Regions from separate parts of the Methylovirgula ligni genome, predicted to be linked through region 3. Evidence: predicted binding sites of a transcription regulator. Region 3 holds the regulator's gene; each other region holds the start of a gene.
What was found. The regulator PhoB, encoded in region 3, activates phosphate uptake and scavenging genes when phosphate is short. The targets are predictions, from matches to a motif close to TGTCATNNANCTGTCAT.

Region 1: CWB41_RS07795 (YdcH family protein) is a predicted target of PhoB. The motif match lies at 2,701-2,717, and genes of this name have one in related genera.
Region 2: CWB41_RS08815 (OprO/OprP family phosphate-selective porin) is a predicted target of PhoB. The motif match lies at 3,545-3,561, and genes of this name have one in related genera.

What each region holds. Positions count from the first base shown of each region.
Region 1 covers NZ_CP025086.1:1,626,226-1,631,679, forward strand. The annotation lists gene CWB41_RS07780 (indolepyruvate ferredoxin oxidoreductase family protein) at 1-22, shown strand, start outside; gene CWB41_RS07785 (homospermidine synthase) at 53-1,483, opposite strand; gene CWB41_RS07790 (L,D-transpeptidase) at 1,663-2,406, opposite strand; gene CWB41_RS07795 (YdcH family protein) at 2,743-2,922, shown strand; tRNA gene CWB41_RS07800 (tRNA-Arg) at 3,050-3,126, shown strand; gene CWB41_RS07805 (c-type cytochrome) at 3,213-4,505, opposite strand; gene CWB41_RS07810 (xanthine dehydrogenase family protein molybdopterin-binding subunit) at 4,548-5,454, opposite strand, start outside.
Region 2 covers NZ_CP025086.1:1,841,653-1,847,106, forward strand. The annotation lists gene CWB41_RS08795 (efflux RND transporter permease subunit) at 1-20, shown strand, start outside; gene CWB41_RS08800 (efflux RND transporter periplasmic adaptor subunit) at 29-1,231, shown strand; gene CWB41_RS08805 (efflux transporter outer membrane subunit) at 1,251-2,678, shown strand; gene CWB41_RS08810 (hypothetical protein) at 2,903-3,385, shown strand; gene CWB41_RS08815 (OprO/OprP family phosphate-selective porin) at 3,753-5,450, shown strand.
Region 3 covers NZ_CP025086.1:1,316,876-1,322,329, reverse strand. The annotation lists gene CWB41_RS06445 (aspartate aminotransferase family protein) at 1-608, opposite strand, end outside; gene CWB41_RS06440 (GcrA family cell cycle regulator) at 1,094-1,603, shown strand; gene phoB (phosphate regulon transcriptional regulator PhoB) at 1,693-2,487, opposite strand; gene phoU (phosphate signaling complex protein PhoU) at 2,495-3,208, opposite strand; gene pstB (phosphate ABC transporter ATP-binding protein PstB) at 3,235-4,032, opposite strand; gene pstA (phosphate ABC transporter permease PstA) at 4,029-4,868, opposite strand; gene pstC (phosphate ABC transporter permease subunit PstC) at 4,871-5,454, opposite strand, start outside.

The DNA.
Region 1 (5,454 bases), 310 kb from region 3:
GGTCAAGCTGGCGGCCGAATAGGACCGTTGCGCTTGTCCGGTTCGCGCGTCCTCAACGTACAATCACATTGGCGAACTGCCAGGGATCGTCCTTGTCGAGCTCTTCGGCGAAGTACCTGGCGCGGTCGGTGAGCGGCGTCCAGTCGGTATAGGTGCCGATCACCGGCTGGAGATAGGGCAGTTGCACTTCGAGGCAGCGGTGGAAATCCACTTCGTCGGCCTCGACAATTCCGGCGCGCGGATTTTCCAGTGCCCAGACCATGCCGGCGAGCACGGCGGAGCTGACTTGCAGGCCAGTCGCGTTCTGATAGGGCGCGATGCGGCGTGTCTCCTCGATCGACAACTGCGAGCCATACCAATAGGCGTTCTTGGCGTGGCCGTAGAGCAGCACGCCGAGTTCGTCGATACCATCGACGATCTCGTTCTCGCCGAGAATGTGCCAATCGTCCTGCTGCTTCCATTGCGCGCCGGCCATTTCGTCGAGCGAGAGCACGGCGTCGTCGGCGGGGCGATAGGCGTAATGCACCGTCGGCCGATAGACGACCTCGCCATCCTCGCGCAGCGTCAGATAATCGGCGATCGAGATCGATTCATTATGCGTGACGAGAAAGCCGTGCTGCGGCCCCGGCGTTGGCGTCCAGGAGCGCACCCGCGTGCCGGCGCCCGGCCGCAGCAGATAGATCGCGCAGTCCGGGCCATACTCATGACGGCGGCCCTCTGGCGGCAAATGCTTTTCATGCGTGCCCCAGCCGAGCTCGGCGGGTTGCAGGCCCTCCGAGACGAAGCCTTCGACCGACCAGGTGTTGACGAAGACACCCATCGGCTTCGGCGTCTTGGCGCGCTGGGTGTCGCGTTCGGCGATGTGGATGCCCTTGACGCCAACGCCTTTCGCCAGTCGTGCCCATTCCTCGCGCGTCTTGGGCTCCGGCGCCGTGATGCCGAGATCCTTGGCGACATTCAGCAGGGCTTGTTTGACGAACCAGGAGACCATGCCCGGATTCGCGCCGCAGCAGGAAATGGCGGTCGGCCCGGCGCCGAGCGCGTCGCGCTGGTCGAGTATCTCCTGGCGCAACGCATAGTTCGAACGCTGCGACTGGGTGAGGCGCGGATCGTCGTAGAAGCCCGGCCAGGGCTCGGCGACCGTGTCGATATAGAGCGCGCCGACCTCATGCGCGAGACGCATGATCGCGGCGGAGGAGACCTCGACGGACAGGTTGACGATGAAGGGTTGACCGGACCCGTTGGTCAGCAGCGGCTTCAGCAGATCGACAAAATTCTCGCGTGTCACGGCCTTCTGGATGAAGGCGATGCCGCGCTCGTCGAGCAGATGCCGGTCCGTGTCGACGGGGTCGATGACGGTGAAGCGCGACTTGTCGAAGTGAAAGTGACGCTCGATCAGGGGCAGGGTGCCGCGCCCGATCGATCCGAAGCCGATCATGACAACAGGGCCGGTAATCGTGCCGTGGATCGGCCAATTCTGCATCGTCAATCTCCAGGGAAGAGTTTGCTCCAGGGGAAGAGCTTGCTCCAAAGGAAGAGCGTGGCGCGAAACGCGTTGCGCGCCTTAAATGCGAGATGACGGGGAAGGTCAAGAATGTGCTGCGGCGCAGCGCAAGAAAAAGGCCCTTCACCCGGGGAATGGGTAAAGGGCCACGAGATTTGTTACAGTACGATGACTTTGGTGCCCACCGCGACGCGGTTGTAAAGGTCCATCACGTCACCATTCATCATGCGGATGCAGCCGGATGAGACCGCCTGGCCGATCGTGTCCGGCTCGTTGGTGCCGTGAATGCGATAGAGCGTGTCCTTGCCGTTCTCCCACAAGTACATCGCGCGGGCGCCGAGCGGATTGCCGAGACCGCCGTCCATCTCTTGCGGCAGGTCAGGGCGGCGCTGAAGCATATCAGAGGGCGGGAACCATTTCGGCCATTCCTGCTTGCTGTGGACCTCGGCGACGCCCTTCCAGGCGAAGCCTTCGCGGCCGACACCGATGCCATATTGCAAGGCCCGGCCGTCGCCCTCGACGAGATAGAGATGGCGCGTATTGGTGTCGACGATGATCGTGCCCGGCTTCTCGTTGGTGGGGAAGTCGACTTCCTGGCGCGTGTGTTTGCCGACTGCGGCGGCATCATCGTCCGGCGGCGGGTTATAGGGCGCGCTGTCCGGGCTCACCCGTTGCGGCGGGCTGGCATAGCCGCGCTGGTCCGGCGGCACATAGGCGTCCGGCGGTTCGGGCTGCGGCTCGCCGTAGTTCTGGCCCGGCTGGCCGCCGCCCGGATAGGGCGGGTAGCCATAATTCGGGGAATTCGCCTGATAGCCGTTGTTGTAATGCCATTGCGCCAGAGCCGGCACGCACAGCAAGCCGACGGCAGTGATCGCGGACAGCGCCAGAACGCTCAATCTCATCTTCGAATGCATCGAATCGACCCCCAAGCCCCTTCAAGCGAAGCTAGCGTAAAAAAGCGGCGAAACGCAGAATGTGCTGGACCGCACATGGTGTTTCTAACCCGCGCTATCATCAACAAAATAGCGCTTGCCTCTGGCTTGCGCTGCCCCGATCACGCGGCTTTGAATCATGCTGTGCTCAAGCTGATGATGCAAGAGTTAACAAAGGTTTAGCGGCTGCGTCGCCGCGGGGCGGGTGAGGCGCGAATTTTTTCGATGCACCCCGGGCAAGGCCCTTGCCGCCGACCAATCCTGTGTCACACTACCTTCGTGGACGCGTCTGCCAAGGAGCCAAGCATGTCTTTGGAAAGCCATCTCGCAGAGCTTGAACGCCGTCACGATGCTCTTGATCGCGACATCGCGCGTGAATGGTGCCATCCCTCGGTTGACGAGGTGAAGCTGGCACAACTCAAGCGGCGAAAGCTTCACCTCAAGGACGAGATCGCCAAGCTGCGAAGCGTCGAGACGCTGCATTAAAAGTCTAACCTGCCGACGATAGGTGGCCGCACGTTCGGCTCGCCCGCCAGTCTGGCGAGTGCGAATTGCTGCATTGTGGCCGCGCGGCGGATCAGCTAGAAGTTTGCCGCGCCGCTGTGCGCCCCAGGCACCCGTAGCTCAGCTGGATAGAGCGCTGCCCTCCGAAGGCAGAGGTCACAGGTTCGAATCCTGTCGGGTGCGCCAGTTTTACTGCTCTTTCGCAGCAAAAACAGGGCTTTGAATGCGCTGGCGGGCGCAGCCTGATGCCGCAACAGAGACGACAATCGCACTCACTGCGAGGCCTCGAGAGTCTTGGTCGGCGCATTCTTGCGCACCTTATGGACTTGATCGGCCGTGAGATGGCAGGCGGTTTGGCCAAATTGCGCGCAGGTGTAATTGGCGACCGCCGCCAATTCCTCATCCGTATAGGCGCTCGTAAACGCGTGCATGAACATCAGCCCCTGCGAAGTCTTGATCTGCGTTCCCTGAGCCAGCACCTGAAGCAGATTGTTGGCGTCGGGATCGCCGGTCGTGTGCGAGCCGGCTAGCGCCGCCCAGGGCGACTGGCGCCCGTGACCGCTCGGCAAATGGCAGCCGGCGCAGGCTTCGACAAAGATGTGCGCGCCAAGCGGATTCTTGCCCGCTTCAGCCGGCGCCCCGCGCCCCACGGCAGGCGGCCCATCGGGCTGCGGTGGGATGCTGCGCAAATAGGTGACCATCGCGCGGATGTCGTCGGCGCTCAGATAGCGCAAACTAAATCCGATGACCTCCGCCATCGGCCCCGACGCCGGTCCGCGCCCTTCGGCGTGACCGGTCGAGAGATATTGCGCCAATTGCGCGTCGCTCCAGCCGCCGACCCCATGATCGGGATCGCTGGTAAGATTATAGGCGAGCCAGCCGACCTGTTTCGTACCGGCAAATTTACGGCTGTCATCCAGACCTTGCAGCAGATTGCGTGGCGTGTGGCATTCGCCGCAATGGCCCAGAGGCCCGATGAGATAGGCGCCGCGATTCCAGGTGGCATCCTTGGAGGCATCCGCCTCGAAGCGATGGCCCGGGACGAACAGGAGCTTCCAGGCCCGCATCAGATAGCGCTGGTTGAATGGGAATTTCAGGTCGTTGGCAGGTGGCGTCGCGGCGACTGGCTTGACGGTCGCGAGATAGGCCCGGATCGCCAGCGCATCGTCGTCCGTCAGCAAGGCATAAGACGCATAGGGAAATGCCGGATAAAGGTCTTCGCCATTGCGTCCGATACCGTGATGCAGGGCGCGCACGAATTCCGCGTTGCTCCATGCGCCGATGCCATGCTCGCGATCCGGCGTGAGGTTCGGCGCATAAAGTGTCCCGAACGGCAGATCGAACGCACGGCCGCCTGCGAAAGACTCGCCGCCGGGATTTGTGTGGCAGGCTTCGCAATCGGCGGCCCTTGTCAGATATTCGCCACGCGCGACCAGCGCCGCACCTGTCGGCGCGGCCGCACTTGCTGTCACGGGTTCGAGCCCGGCGGGTATGAGGAAGAACGCCGCCGCGGCGATGACGGCGAGAGCAACAAGACCAAACGCGAAGGCGAGCCACTTTTTCATGCGCGAGCGTCCATCCTCACAATGGGACTATGGTGCTGTCTGCTAGGTTCCGCTCAATTGCCCGCGCCCGAATGGAAGCCGGCGCAATCTTTTACCCGTGGCAGCGAAAATAGCGTTGCCCAGGGCTGGCGCCGCGGCCGCCGTTCCTGTCTCGCCAATGCCGCCGGGCTTTTCGCTGTTGCGGATCTGATAGACTTCGATCTTCGGCGCTTCGTTGATGCGCATCGCGCGGTAATCGTGGAAGTTGCTCTGGTCGATCGCGCCGCCGGTCAGCGTGATCTCGTTGTACATGGCCGTGCCGAGACCAAGGATGAGACCGCCCTGAATCTGCGCCTGGACCGTGTCGGGATTGACGGTCATGCCGCAATCGATCGCGACGACGGCGCGGCGCACGCTGATCTCGCCGGGCGGCGTCACTTCCACTTCGAGCACGCAGCAAAGGTAGCTGCCGAACGCGAACTGCAACTCGACACCGCGTCCGGTGCCGCGCGGCAGGGGACTGCCCCAGTCGGACTTCTCCGCCGCGAGATTGAGGACCGCGAGGGCCCGCGGATTCGTCTTGAGCATGCCGCGCCGAAATTCGACCGGGTCCTGCTTGGCGGCGTGGGCCAATTCGTCAATGAAGCTTTCAACGACGAAGAGATTATGCGTCGGGCCAACGCCACGCCACCAGCTTGTGTTCATCGCCCGTGGTTCGTCGCGGACATAGTCCACATATTCATTGGGAATTTCGTAAGGCGTCTCAGCCGCGCATAAGACGGCATCGTCATCGAGGCCGTTTTTGAAAGCGGGCGGCGCCCAGCGCGCGAGAATAGACGGGCCGGTGACGCGATGCGTACGGCCGACGAGTTTCCCGTCCGCATCGAGGCCGGCGGCGACACGATCGTAATAATAGGGCCGATAATAATCGTGGCGCAGGTCTTCCTCACGCGTCCACACGAGCTTGACC
Region 2 (5,454 bases), 520 kb from region 3:
AACATTTGGTCCATAGCTAGGAAACCCGATGCACGACCAGGTCAGCAAGCGGACGAAGGATCGCGGCGAGGCGGGCAATACGCTTGGGCGGAAAGTCCTGTGGCGTCTTGCGCTGATTGGCGTGGTCGCCGTGGGCGTCGCGTTCGTCGGCATTTCGAGCCGCGAAAGAGAGGAGAGCGATCTAATCCGCCTGACGCAGACGGAGGCGATCCCGACGGTCGAACTCGTGAGCCCTTCGCGCGGCAGCAGCGCACAGCATCTGGTTTTGCCCGGCGAAGTCGAGGCCTGGTTCAGCGCCCCGATCTATGCCCGCGTCAGCGGCTACGTCAAAATGTGGTACAAGGACATCGGCGCCAAGGTGAAAGTCGGCGAGGTTCTCGCGGAGATCGATACGCCCGATCTCGACCAGCAGTATGAAGAGGCAAAAGGCGAACTCGCCAAGGCCCAAGCCAATGCGGCGCTGGCGGAACTGACCGCCAAGCGCTGGCAGGCGATGCGCGTCACCGACGCGGTTTCGCAGCAGACGGCGGATGAAAAAGCCGGCGATTACAACGCCAAAAAGGCGGAGGTCGCCGCTGCGTCCGCGGATGTCGCGCGGCTGGCGGCAATGGAAGGCTTCAAGAAGATCACCGCGCCGTTCGACGGTGTCGTCACCGCGCGCAAGATCGATGTCGGCGCCCTGGTCAGCTCCACGCCGGGCAATGCGCCCGATCTCTTCGACGTTGCCGACGTGCATGAGATGCGGATTTATGTCGACGTCCCGCAGGCCTTCAGCGCGCAGGTTCATGTCGGCATGACGGCGCAGTTGAAACTTCCGCAATTTCCCAATCGGAGTTTCGATGCGACGGTCGCCACGACCTCTGATGCGATCTCGCAGCGCTCGCGTTCGCTTCTGGTCGAACTGCGGCGCGATAACAAGGATGGCTTGTTGCAGCCGGGCGCCTTTGTCGAGGTCGAGTTCGATCTGCCGCCCGATCCCAATGCCCTGCGGATTCCGGCAAGCGCGTTGATCTTCCGCCGGCTCGGCCCCGAGGTCGCGACGGTCGATGCAAATGACAAGGTGGTGCTCAAGCCCGTGGTCGTCGGCCGCGATCTCGGTCAGGAGGTCGAGATCAAGTCAGGGTTGTCGCCCGGCGATCGCATCATCAGGAGCCCGTCGGATTCGATTGCCGCGGGGGATCAGGTGCGCGTCGCGGGCCAGCGGGCCGCAACTGAGCTCAGCGCGCGATAGCCGGGGCAGAGGGGGCGGCATGAGATATTCGGCTCTTCTGGCGCTGGCGCCGGCATTTCTGCTGGCGGCCTGCGATCTTGCTCCGGCCTATCGGCCGCCGGCCGTCAGCGTGCCAGCGAAGTTCAAGGAAGCAGGGGACTGGAAGCCGGCGCAGCCGAGTGACGAGGCGCCGCGCGGCGACTGGTGGCGCTCCTTCGACGATCCCGAACTCGACGCGCTCGAGCCGCAGGTCGAGACGGCCAATCAGGACCTCGCGGAGGCGGTCGCCGCCTATCTGCAGGCACGCGATTATGTAGCGGAAGCGCAATCCGCGCTTTATCCACACATCGGCAGCGAGGCGAGCTTCTCTTACAACAGGCAATCGAACAATCGTCCTCTGCGCGGTTCGGGCGAGCCGGATTATTACGGCGCCAACACTGTTCAAGGCGAGGCTTCCTACGAGGTCGATCTCTGGGGCCGGATCAAGGACGATATCGCCGCCCACAAGGCGCAGGCGCAGGCGAGCCTGGCCGATCTTTCGGCGGCGCGTCTCGGTTTGCAGGCCGACCTGGCGCGCGATTATTTTGGCCTCCGGGGACTCGATCGCGAGGCCACGCTGCTGCGTGATACGGTGGCGGCCTATCGCGACGCGCTGAATCTCACGCAGCAGCGGTTGAGCGGCAAGATTGGTGCGCCGATTGACGTGGCGCGGGCGCAAGTACAGTTTGAAAACGCCAAGGCGCTATTGGCCGACATCGCGGGACCGCGAGCGCTCTATGAACACGCGATCGCAACGCTCGTCGGGCGTCCGGCGTCGGATTTTTCGATTCCGTCCGAAGTCCGCAAAGCGGCATTGCCGGTGATCCCACATGGTGTGCCTTCAACATTGCTGGAACGGCGTCCGGACATCGCCGCCGCCGAGCGCGAGACGGCCGCCGCCAATCAATCGATCGGGATTGCGCGCTCTGCTTTCTTTCCACGGTTTACGATCAATTTGCTTGCCGGCGAGCAGGACACGGGCATCAATCTGCTCAGCCTTTCGAACAGCATCTGGTCGGTCGGGCCGACTGTCTATCTGCCGTTGTTCGATGCCGGGCTGCGGCGCGCGGAACTGGCGGCAACCGAGGCCGCCTATCTGCAAACGGTCGCGCATTATCGCGGCACCGTTTTGAAGGCCATTCAGGAAGTCGAAGACGATCTTGCCTTGCTTCATGCGCTGAGGAACGAGGCGCGGGATGTGCAGGCCTCGGCGATCGCAGCGAAACGCGCGTCCGACCTTGCGCTCGCCTCCTATCGCGGCGGCGCGACGAACTACCTTGACGTCATCATCGCACAAACCGCGGCGCTCGAGGCGCAGAGGGCGGTTCTGCATGTTGATACGCGCCGCCTGCAGTCGAGCACGGCTTTACTGATGGCGCTTGGCGGCGGCTGGTCGGCGGAAGAACTTGGCGTCGCCAGCGATCCTTGAGCAATCCCAGCCTGTTTCGCGCCCTGGTTTCGATCTCGGTGGCGCATTGCTGCCGAGACCGGATAATAAAATATAGTTCATGAAGCATGTTTTATAAGAATAGAATCGAATAAATCGTTTTTTACTACAGTAATGTGCTCGGCACAGGTATTTTAGCTCGGGGCTTATTGAGGTAAATGAGCATGAAAATACTTGTCGTCTTGTCATCGTTTCTTCTCGCGGCCTTGACGCTCGCGCCGCTCGGCGCCAACGCGCAAAGTCCCAGCCAGCGGACCGCGATCGCTAACGCCTGCGCCAGCATGGGTATCGATCCGGCGGTGTCGACTTATGTCGCCTGCGAGCGCAGCTTGGCGAAAACCGCGATCTCAATGAACGAAGCGCAGCGCACAGCGCGTGAGCAGGCTGTTTGTCGGCGGCATGGCTATCGTCCGGGCACGAGCGCTTTTGCTCTGTGCGTACTGGACCGCGAGGATGCGGCTGCGCCGGAGCAAGCCGAGCCCTTCGGCGTTCCAGCATTGTCTCGCGTCGCGCAGGCTAGCCCGACCGCTGCCTTCTCCGATTCGTATCAGCGCGGCGATCAAATGACGTCAGTTCGGCGCGCTTGTGCGCAGATGGGTACGGCGCCGGGCACGCAGGGGTTTCAGACCTGCGTCGGAAACCTCAACATGACCATCAACGACGAAGACATGGATGCCAACGGCTACTGATTCGCGCCGATAATCGACTCACAAATGATCAAGCCGGGCCCAGCGCTCGGCTTGATTGTTGCCGTGAATTGTTCAGGATTGAGTCGGTATAGCCGCACGCCAAATGTTATATTTTCCACCGGCAGCTTGTAACCAGTTCAAAGCCAATATAACGCTCATATTACACTTTCATGACGGCGCTATGTATGCTGCGAAAATAATTCTTCGATGAGCCTATGCTATAGAAAACCCTTCTTTTTCTACATTTAGTCCTGCTTAGCTGTGGTCTAAATCCCACACAGTATGATTAGTCGCGCCGTATTGCCGGAGCGCGGTTGACTAAAAGGGGCTTTATAAATTTAAGTTTATGCATCCTTTGGGGGGTGCAATGACAAACGAACTGACCTCGGGCCGCATCCGCAGCGCTCGCAAAAGCAAATTCCTCGTCTTCCTCGCCTCGTCGAGCCTTCTCGCAGTCTGGGGAAGCCAGGCTTTCGCAGACGACGCGCAGATCGCCAAGCTGCAAGCCGAGATCCACAGGATCGAGGCACGCCAGCAGGCCGAGATCGGCGCCCTGCGTGCCGAAATCCATCATCTGAAGCGCCACGGCGGCCCGATCTACGCCACCAAGGACGCTGAACCGCCGCCGTTGCTCGGCCCGCATGTGATCGAGAGCTCGAAGGGCCCGGTGCACTTCGGCTTCGCCGATGCCGACGCTCAAAACACGGTCGAGCTGACCGGCCAATTGAACATCGATACCGGCGGCTATGTCGGTTATCATCAGGTCAGCCCCGGCCTTACCCCGCCCGGCAAGGCGGGACTTGGGAACGCAGGTCTCGCCAGCGGCATCAATTTCCGCCGCGCCCGCATCGGCGTACAAGGCGTTTTCCTCGGCGATTGGGCCTACCGCATTCAGTACGATCTGGGCGGCACGTCTGACGGCTATTCGAATGCCGCGACCGGTATCACCAATAACGGTGCTGCATCTGGTATCGAAAACGCGTTCATCAGCTATGACGGTCTCTACAAGCACGGCGGCCCGCTGCCGACCGAGTTCACCATCGGCGCGATCGACGTGCCATGGACTCTCGACGAGCCGGTTGGATCGCCGAACATCCTCTTCATGGAGCGCGCGAGCTCGCAGGTTATCGCCACGGCATTCGGCGGCGGCGATAATCGCACGGCCTTAGGCTTCCACTCGAATACGGATCGGCTCTGGGTCGGTGGCTTCCTGACTGGACCGACGACTGGCCAGTTGCATTCGAATAATGCCTATACCTCTTACAACCCGGCTACGGGTGCGCCGTATGGCACGGGTATCGGGCCGCAATATGCCGGTCTGTTCCGCGCGAGCTACAATATCTTTCAGGACAAGGCGAACAATGCCACGCTGCATGTCGGCTTCAACTTCGCCGACACCTTCCTGCCGCGCGTCAATAGCAGCAGCGCCAGCGTCGAGGGGATCAGCCTGAGTGATCGTCCGGAGCTGCGTATCGATCCGACCCAGTTGATCGGCACCAACACCATCGCCGCGCACGGTGGCCAGGTGTTCGGCGCCGAGGCGGCGGCGACCTACCAAAACGCCTTCATCCAGGGTGAATATTATCACTACATTATCGACACGAGGAATCAGGGGGCAGCGGGCGCCGTTTATGAGGCGACCAATGGGCCGGCGGTCGCTTTCAATGGCGGCTATGTCCAGGGCAGCTACACCTTTGGTGGCCGGCGTTATTATGTGCCGGGAACTGGTGCTTATTCGGGCGTGATTCCAGATCATCCGTTCGTTCTCGGCACCGGCTATTGGGGCGCTCTTGAACTCGCCGGACGCTTCGACATCGTCGATCTGAATGCAGCCGCGCCATACTACAACGGTGGCAACGCCACCGGCACTGGCGCTGGTGCGGCGATCCTTGGCGGCGAACAGACGTCTTATGGCGCTGGCGCAACCTGGTATCCGAATAACAATCTCCGCTTCATGCTCGATTACGAGCATGTGGTCGTAAACGTCCCGGCCTATCTGGGCGGCCCGAACCATTACGGCGGCACGGTCGACTGGATCGCAGCGCGTTCGCAGTTCGTCTTCTGATCGT
Region 3 (5,454 bases):
AGAGCCCGCAAGGCTTCGAGGAAGTCCGGCGTCGCGACACGGATGCCGCCCTCGCCCTGCACCGGCTCGATCAGGATGGCCGCCGTCTCACGCGTTATCGCCGTCTTGACGGCGGCAAGATCGCCAAACGGAACGGAATCGAAGCCCTCGAGCGGCGGCCCGAAGCCTTCGAGATATTTGGGATTGCCGCCCGCCGCAACGGACGCGAGCGTCCGCCCGTGGAAGGCGCCCTGGAAGGTGACGATCCTGTAGCGCTCGGGATGGCCGCTGACGAATTGGTAGCGGCGCGCGGTCTTGATCGCGCCTTCCATCGCCTCGGTGCCGGAATTAGTGAAGAAGACCAGATCGGCGAAGCTCTCCGCGACGAGGCGCGCCCCAAGCTTTTCAGCCTGCGGAATCTCGAAAAGGTTGGAAACGTGCCAGAGCTTCTCGCCCTGCTCCTTCAGCGCCTTGACGAGATGGGGATGGCAATGGCCGACGGAGACGACGGCAATGCCGGCGCCGAAATCGAGATATTTGTCGCCATTCGTCGCGTAGAGCCAGGCGCCTTCACCCCGCTCGAAGGCAAGGTTGAAACGCGCATAGGTAGGGAGAAGCGACGACGTCACGGCTAAAGCTCCAGCGATTTTACGGCGGCGGCTGTCCTGTCGCTCCGCGGCACCGCACTCGATCGGGCGATCCACCAAAGAAAAGTGCCGCCCCGGAGGAGCGGCAACAGGAAAAAACCATTTTAAGGGGCTCGACGCCGCCGGTCAAATTTTTGCCGCCCGGCGGCCTAGTCCCCCGAGGGTATCGGGCCGATTCATAGTCCCCCGAGTCACAATGACGCGGGTGCGGTCCCGGCGATGTGGATTGTTGAAAACGCCCTTGGGAAGGTCATTGCGACTCTTGCGCGGGATTCAACGCCTAGTGTAGCCTCTCAGGCGTCGACTACGACATCTCGTGCGGCGGGCCATCATAATGCGTAACCTTTTGTACGACGCCGGTTTTCCGGCGCTGCGGCGATTCCGGATTCTGCCTGCTGTACCGCGTTTGTCGGGTCTCGTTAGCCGCGTACAGGCTAATTTTTCCGATCCAAATCGAGGAGGACTGAATGTCCTGGACCGATGAACGGGTGGAGCTTCTGCGCAAACTCTGGCTGGAAGGGCTCAGCGCCAGCCAAATCGCTCGTGAACTTGCCAATGGCATTAGCCGCAACGCGGTGATCGGCAAGGTTCACCGGCTCGGAATGTCCGGGCGCGTCAAGACGGCGGTTCCGGCCATCGCCCGGGCTCGGCCGAAAGTCGCGCGACCGGCGGCGCATCAGCGCTCAAGCATGCCCCTTGTGCGCGGCAATACCGCCCTCGCCATGCGACCCCAACCAAACACGGCCATCCAGCCGGCACCCCAGGAAGATGTTGTGATCCCGATGTCCGAAATGGTCACGATCATGGATTTGAAGGAATCTATGTGCCGCTGGCCGATGGGCGACCCCGCCACGGGCGAATTCCGGTTCTGCGGCGCCAAGAAGGGCGCCAGCCAGAGCGGCCCCTATTGCAGCTATCACAGCCGCATCGCCTATCAGCCCGTGCAGGACCGCCGCCGGCGCGTCCAGTCGGCCTAACTCATCATTGCGAGGCGCGTCAGCGACAAAGCAATCCAGAAAACGACGATAGTTCTGGATTGCTTCGCTTTGGTCGCAATGAGACGGGATCAGTCGTTCTTGCCGAACGTCTCGTCGAAGGAATAGCCCGCGCCGCGGATCGTGCGGATGGGGTCCCGTTCCCCGCCTTGCGACAGCGCCTTGCGCAAGCGCCCGACATGAACATCAACGGTGCGCTCGTCGATCTCCGCCGAGAAGCCCCAGATCGAGTCGAGCAATTGCGCGCGCGAAAAGACGCGGCCAGGCTTGCCCATGAGATATTCGAGCAGCCGGAACTCGGTCGGCCCGAGATGGACATTGCGATCGCCGCGGCTGACCCGCCAATTTTCGCGGTCGAGCGCAAGATCACCAGCCGTGAGCAGCGCCGCGACACGATCCGGCCGCGCCCGCCGCAGCAGCGCCCGCACCCGCGCCATCAATTCCGGCACCGAGAAGGGCTTGACGATATAATCGTCGGCGCCGATCGAGAGCCCGCGCACCCGCTCGCTTTCGTCACCGCGCGCCGTCAGCATGATGACGGGCAGGCTGCGCGTCGCATCGCGCGCGCGCATACGCCGACAGATTTCAAGGCCCGAAACACCCGGCAGCATCCAGTCAAGGATGACGAGGTCCGGCGGCGATTCGACAAGCCGCAATTCCGCCTCGTCGCCGCGCTCGACGCGCTCGACAATGAAGCCTTCCGCCTCAAGATTGTAACTGAGCAGCAGGCTCAGCGCGGCTTCGTCCTCGACGACGAGGATGCGCGGCGGTGCGACGGCGGCGGAATTCGGCCGTGGCGACACACCGCGCGGCTCGGAGGCGGCGGCGGGGCGCGGGTCGGGAACAGAGATGATCTGATTGTTCATCTATGGCTCACTTGGGCAGGGGCAGATAATCGGCCGCCGGCGACGGCCCTTTTGGCCGGTCCATCGGCAAGGTCTCGCCAGTGACGAGATAGACGACCGTTTCTGCGATGTTGGTGGAATGATCGCCAATCCGCTCGATATTTTTCGAGCAGAACAAAAGATGCGCACAGAACGAAATGTTACGCGGGTCTTCCATCATGAAGGTCAAAAGATCGCGGAAGACCGAATCTTCCAGCGCGTCGAGCTCCACGTCATGCGTCCAGACCATGCGTGCGCGCTCGACATCGCGCAGCGCATAGGCATCGAGCGCGTCCTTCAGCAGCATCGCCGCCGCCTCGTGCATCGATTTGAGTCCGACGACGGCGCGCGGCAGCCGTGTTTCGCCGGAAAGCTTCAACGCCCGCTTGGCGATGTTCTTGGCGAGATCGCCGACACGCTCGAGATCGCCGGAGATGCGGATCGCAGCGATGATCTCGCGCAGATCCGCCGCAAGCGGCTGGCGCTTGGCGATGGTCAGGATCGCCTGCTCCTCGACATCGCGTTGCAGAATATCGAGACGCTGATCCATGGCGACGGTGGTCCGTGCCAGACTGGTATCGAGAGTCGCGAGAGCGTCCATTGCATTGCTGAGCATCTGCTCGGCAATGCCGCCCATCTCCGCAATTTTGCGGCCGAGAGCCTCAAGCTCGTTGTCGTAAGCTTTGACGGTATGGTCGGTCATGGCATCTGGTCCTGGAATCGCTGGCCTCAGCCGAAACGGCCGGTGACGTAGTTCTGGGTCCGCTGGTTTTCGGGCGCCGTAAAGATCTGCGTGGTGGTTCCGAACTCGACCAGTTCGCCGAGGTACATGAACGCGGTATATTCCGAGACGCGCACCGCCTGCTGCATGTTATGCGTGACGATGGCGATCGTATACTTGTCCTTCAGCTCATCGATCAGTTCTTCCACTTTCGCGGTGGATATGGGATCGAGCGCCGAGCACGGCTCGTCGAACAGGATGACCTCGGGGTGGATGGCGATGGTGCGGGCAATGCAGAGCCGCTGCTGCTGGCCACCCGAGAGTGACAGGCCGCTCGCATTGAGCTTGTCCTTGACCTCGTCCCACAGTGCCGCGCCGCGCAACGCCGTCTCGACCCGCGCGTCGAGATCGGCCCGCGAAAGCTTTTCATAGAGCCGCACGCCGAAGGCGATGTTTTCATAGATCGTCATCGGAAACGGCGTCGGTTTCTGGAACACCATGCCGACACGCGCGCGCAGCAGATTGAGATCCTGCCCCGGCTTGAGAATATTCTCGCCGTCGAGCATGACCTCGCCCTCGGCGCGCTGGCCGGGATAGAGATCGTACATCCGGTTCATCACACGCAGCAGCGTCGATTTCCCGCAGCCGGAGGGCCCGATCAGCGCCGTCACCTTGTTGGTGTAGAGCGGGATGTTGACGTCCTTCACCGCATGATTCTGGCCGTAATAGAATTGCAGGTTGCGGACCGAGATCTTCGTCGGAAGCTCGTTTGTGGCCGGCACTGTCGTCGTCGCTACCGCGGTCATCGGCTGGGTCCTTGAGAGCTGAGGGTCCGCGCCAGAATCGATAGGCCAAGCACGGCAAGGGTGATGAGCAGCGCGCCCGTCCAGGCCAACCCCTGCCAGGCCTTGTAGGGGCTCATCGCGAACTGGAAGATGATGGCCGGCAGGCTCGCCATCGGCGCGTTGAGATCGGTCGAATAGAACTGGTTGTTGAGCGCGGTGAAGAGCAGCGGCGCCGTCTCGCCGCTGACGCGCGCGATGGCCAGCAGAACGCCGGTGATCAATCCGGCGCGCGCCGCCTTGTAGGCGATCTTCGCGACCACGGTTGCACGCGGCAAGCCGAGCGCGCTCGCCGCCTCGCGCAGGGCGCCGGGGACGAGCAGCAGCATGTTTTCGGTGGTGCGCACGACGATTGGAATGACAATCACGGCGAGCGCCGCGGCGCCGGCGATGCCGGAGAAATGGCCCATGCGCGTCACCATGACCTGATAGATGAACAGGCCGATGACGATCGACGGCGCGCTGAGCAAGATGTCGTTGATGAAACGCACCACCTGGGTGAGCTTCGTGTTGCGTCCGTATTCCGCCATGTAAGTGCCGGCGAGCATGCCGAGCGGCGTGCCAATCGCCACGCCGAGGATCGTGATGATGAGGCTGCCGACAATGGCGTTCAGCAGGCCGCCGGCGCTGTCGGGCGGCGGCGTGTTCTGCGTGAAGACGGCAACCGACAGTCCGGAAAAGCCGTTCCACAGCAGCGTGATGAGGATGAGCACCAGGAAGAACAGGCCAAAGACCACGGAGGCGTAGCAGAGGCCGAGCCAGACTGCGTTGGCCCGTTTGCGGGAATCGTAAAGCGCCATGATTACCCCCCCTGCCTCTCGAGCCGCATCAGCATGAACCGCGAGATCGCCAGCACGATAAAGGTGATGACGAACAGGATCAGGCCGAGTTCGATGAGCGACGAGGTATAGAGATCGCCGACTGCCTCGGTGAATTCATTGGCGATCGCGGCGGAAATCGTCGTTCCCGGCGCAAGCAACGAAGTGGGAATAACGTCAGCATTGCCGATGACGAAGGTGACCGCCATGGTCTCGCCGAGCGCGCGGCCCAGGCCAAGCATTACCCCGCCCAGCACGCCGACGCGTGTATAGGGGATGACGATGTTCCGGATCACTTCCCAGGTGGTGTACCCCATGCCGTAGCCCGCCTCCTTGAGCAGCGGCGGCACCGTGTCGAAGACGTCGCGCGCAACCGCCGAGACGAAGGGCAAAACCATGATCGCGAGAATAAGGCCCGCCGTCAGCAGGCCGATGCCATAGGGCGGCCCGGCGAACAGCGTGCTGAGAACCGGGATGTTAGCGAAGGCCTTGATCAGCGCCGGCTGGATATATTGCTGGAGGAACGGGCCGAGGACGAACAGGCCCCAGATGCCATAGATGATCGAGG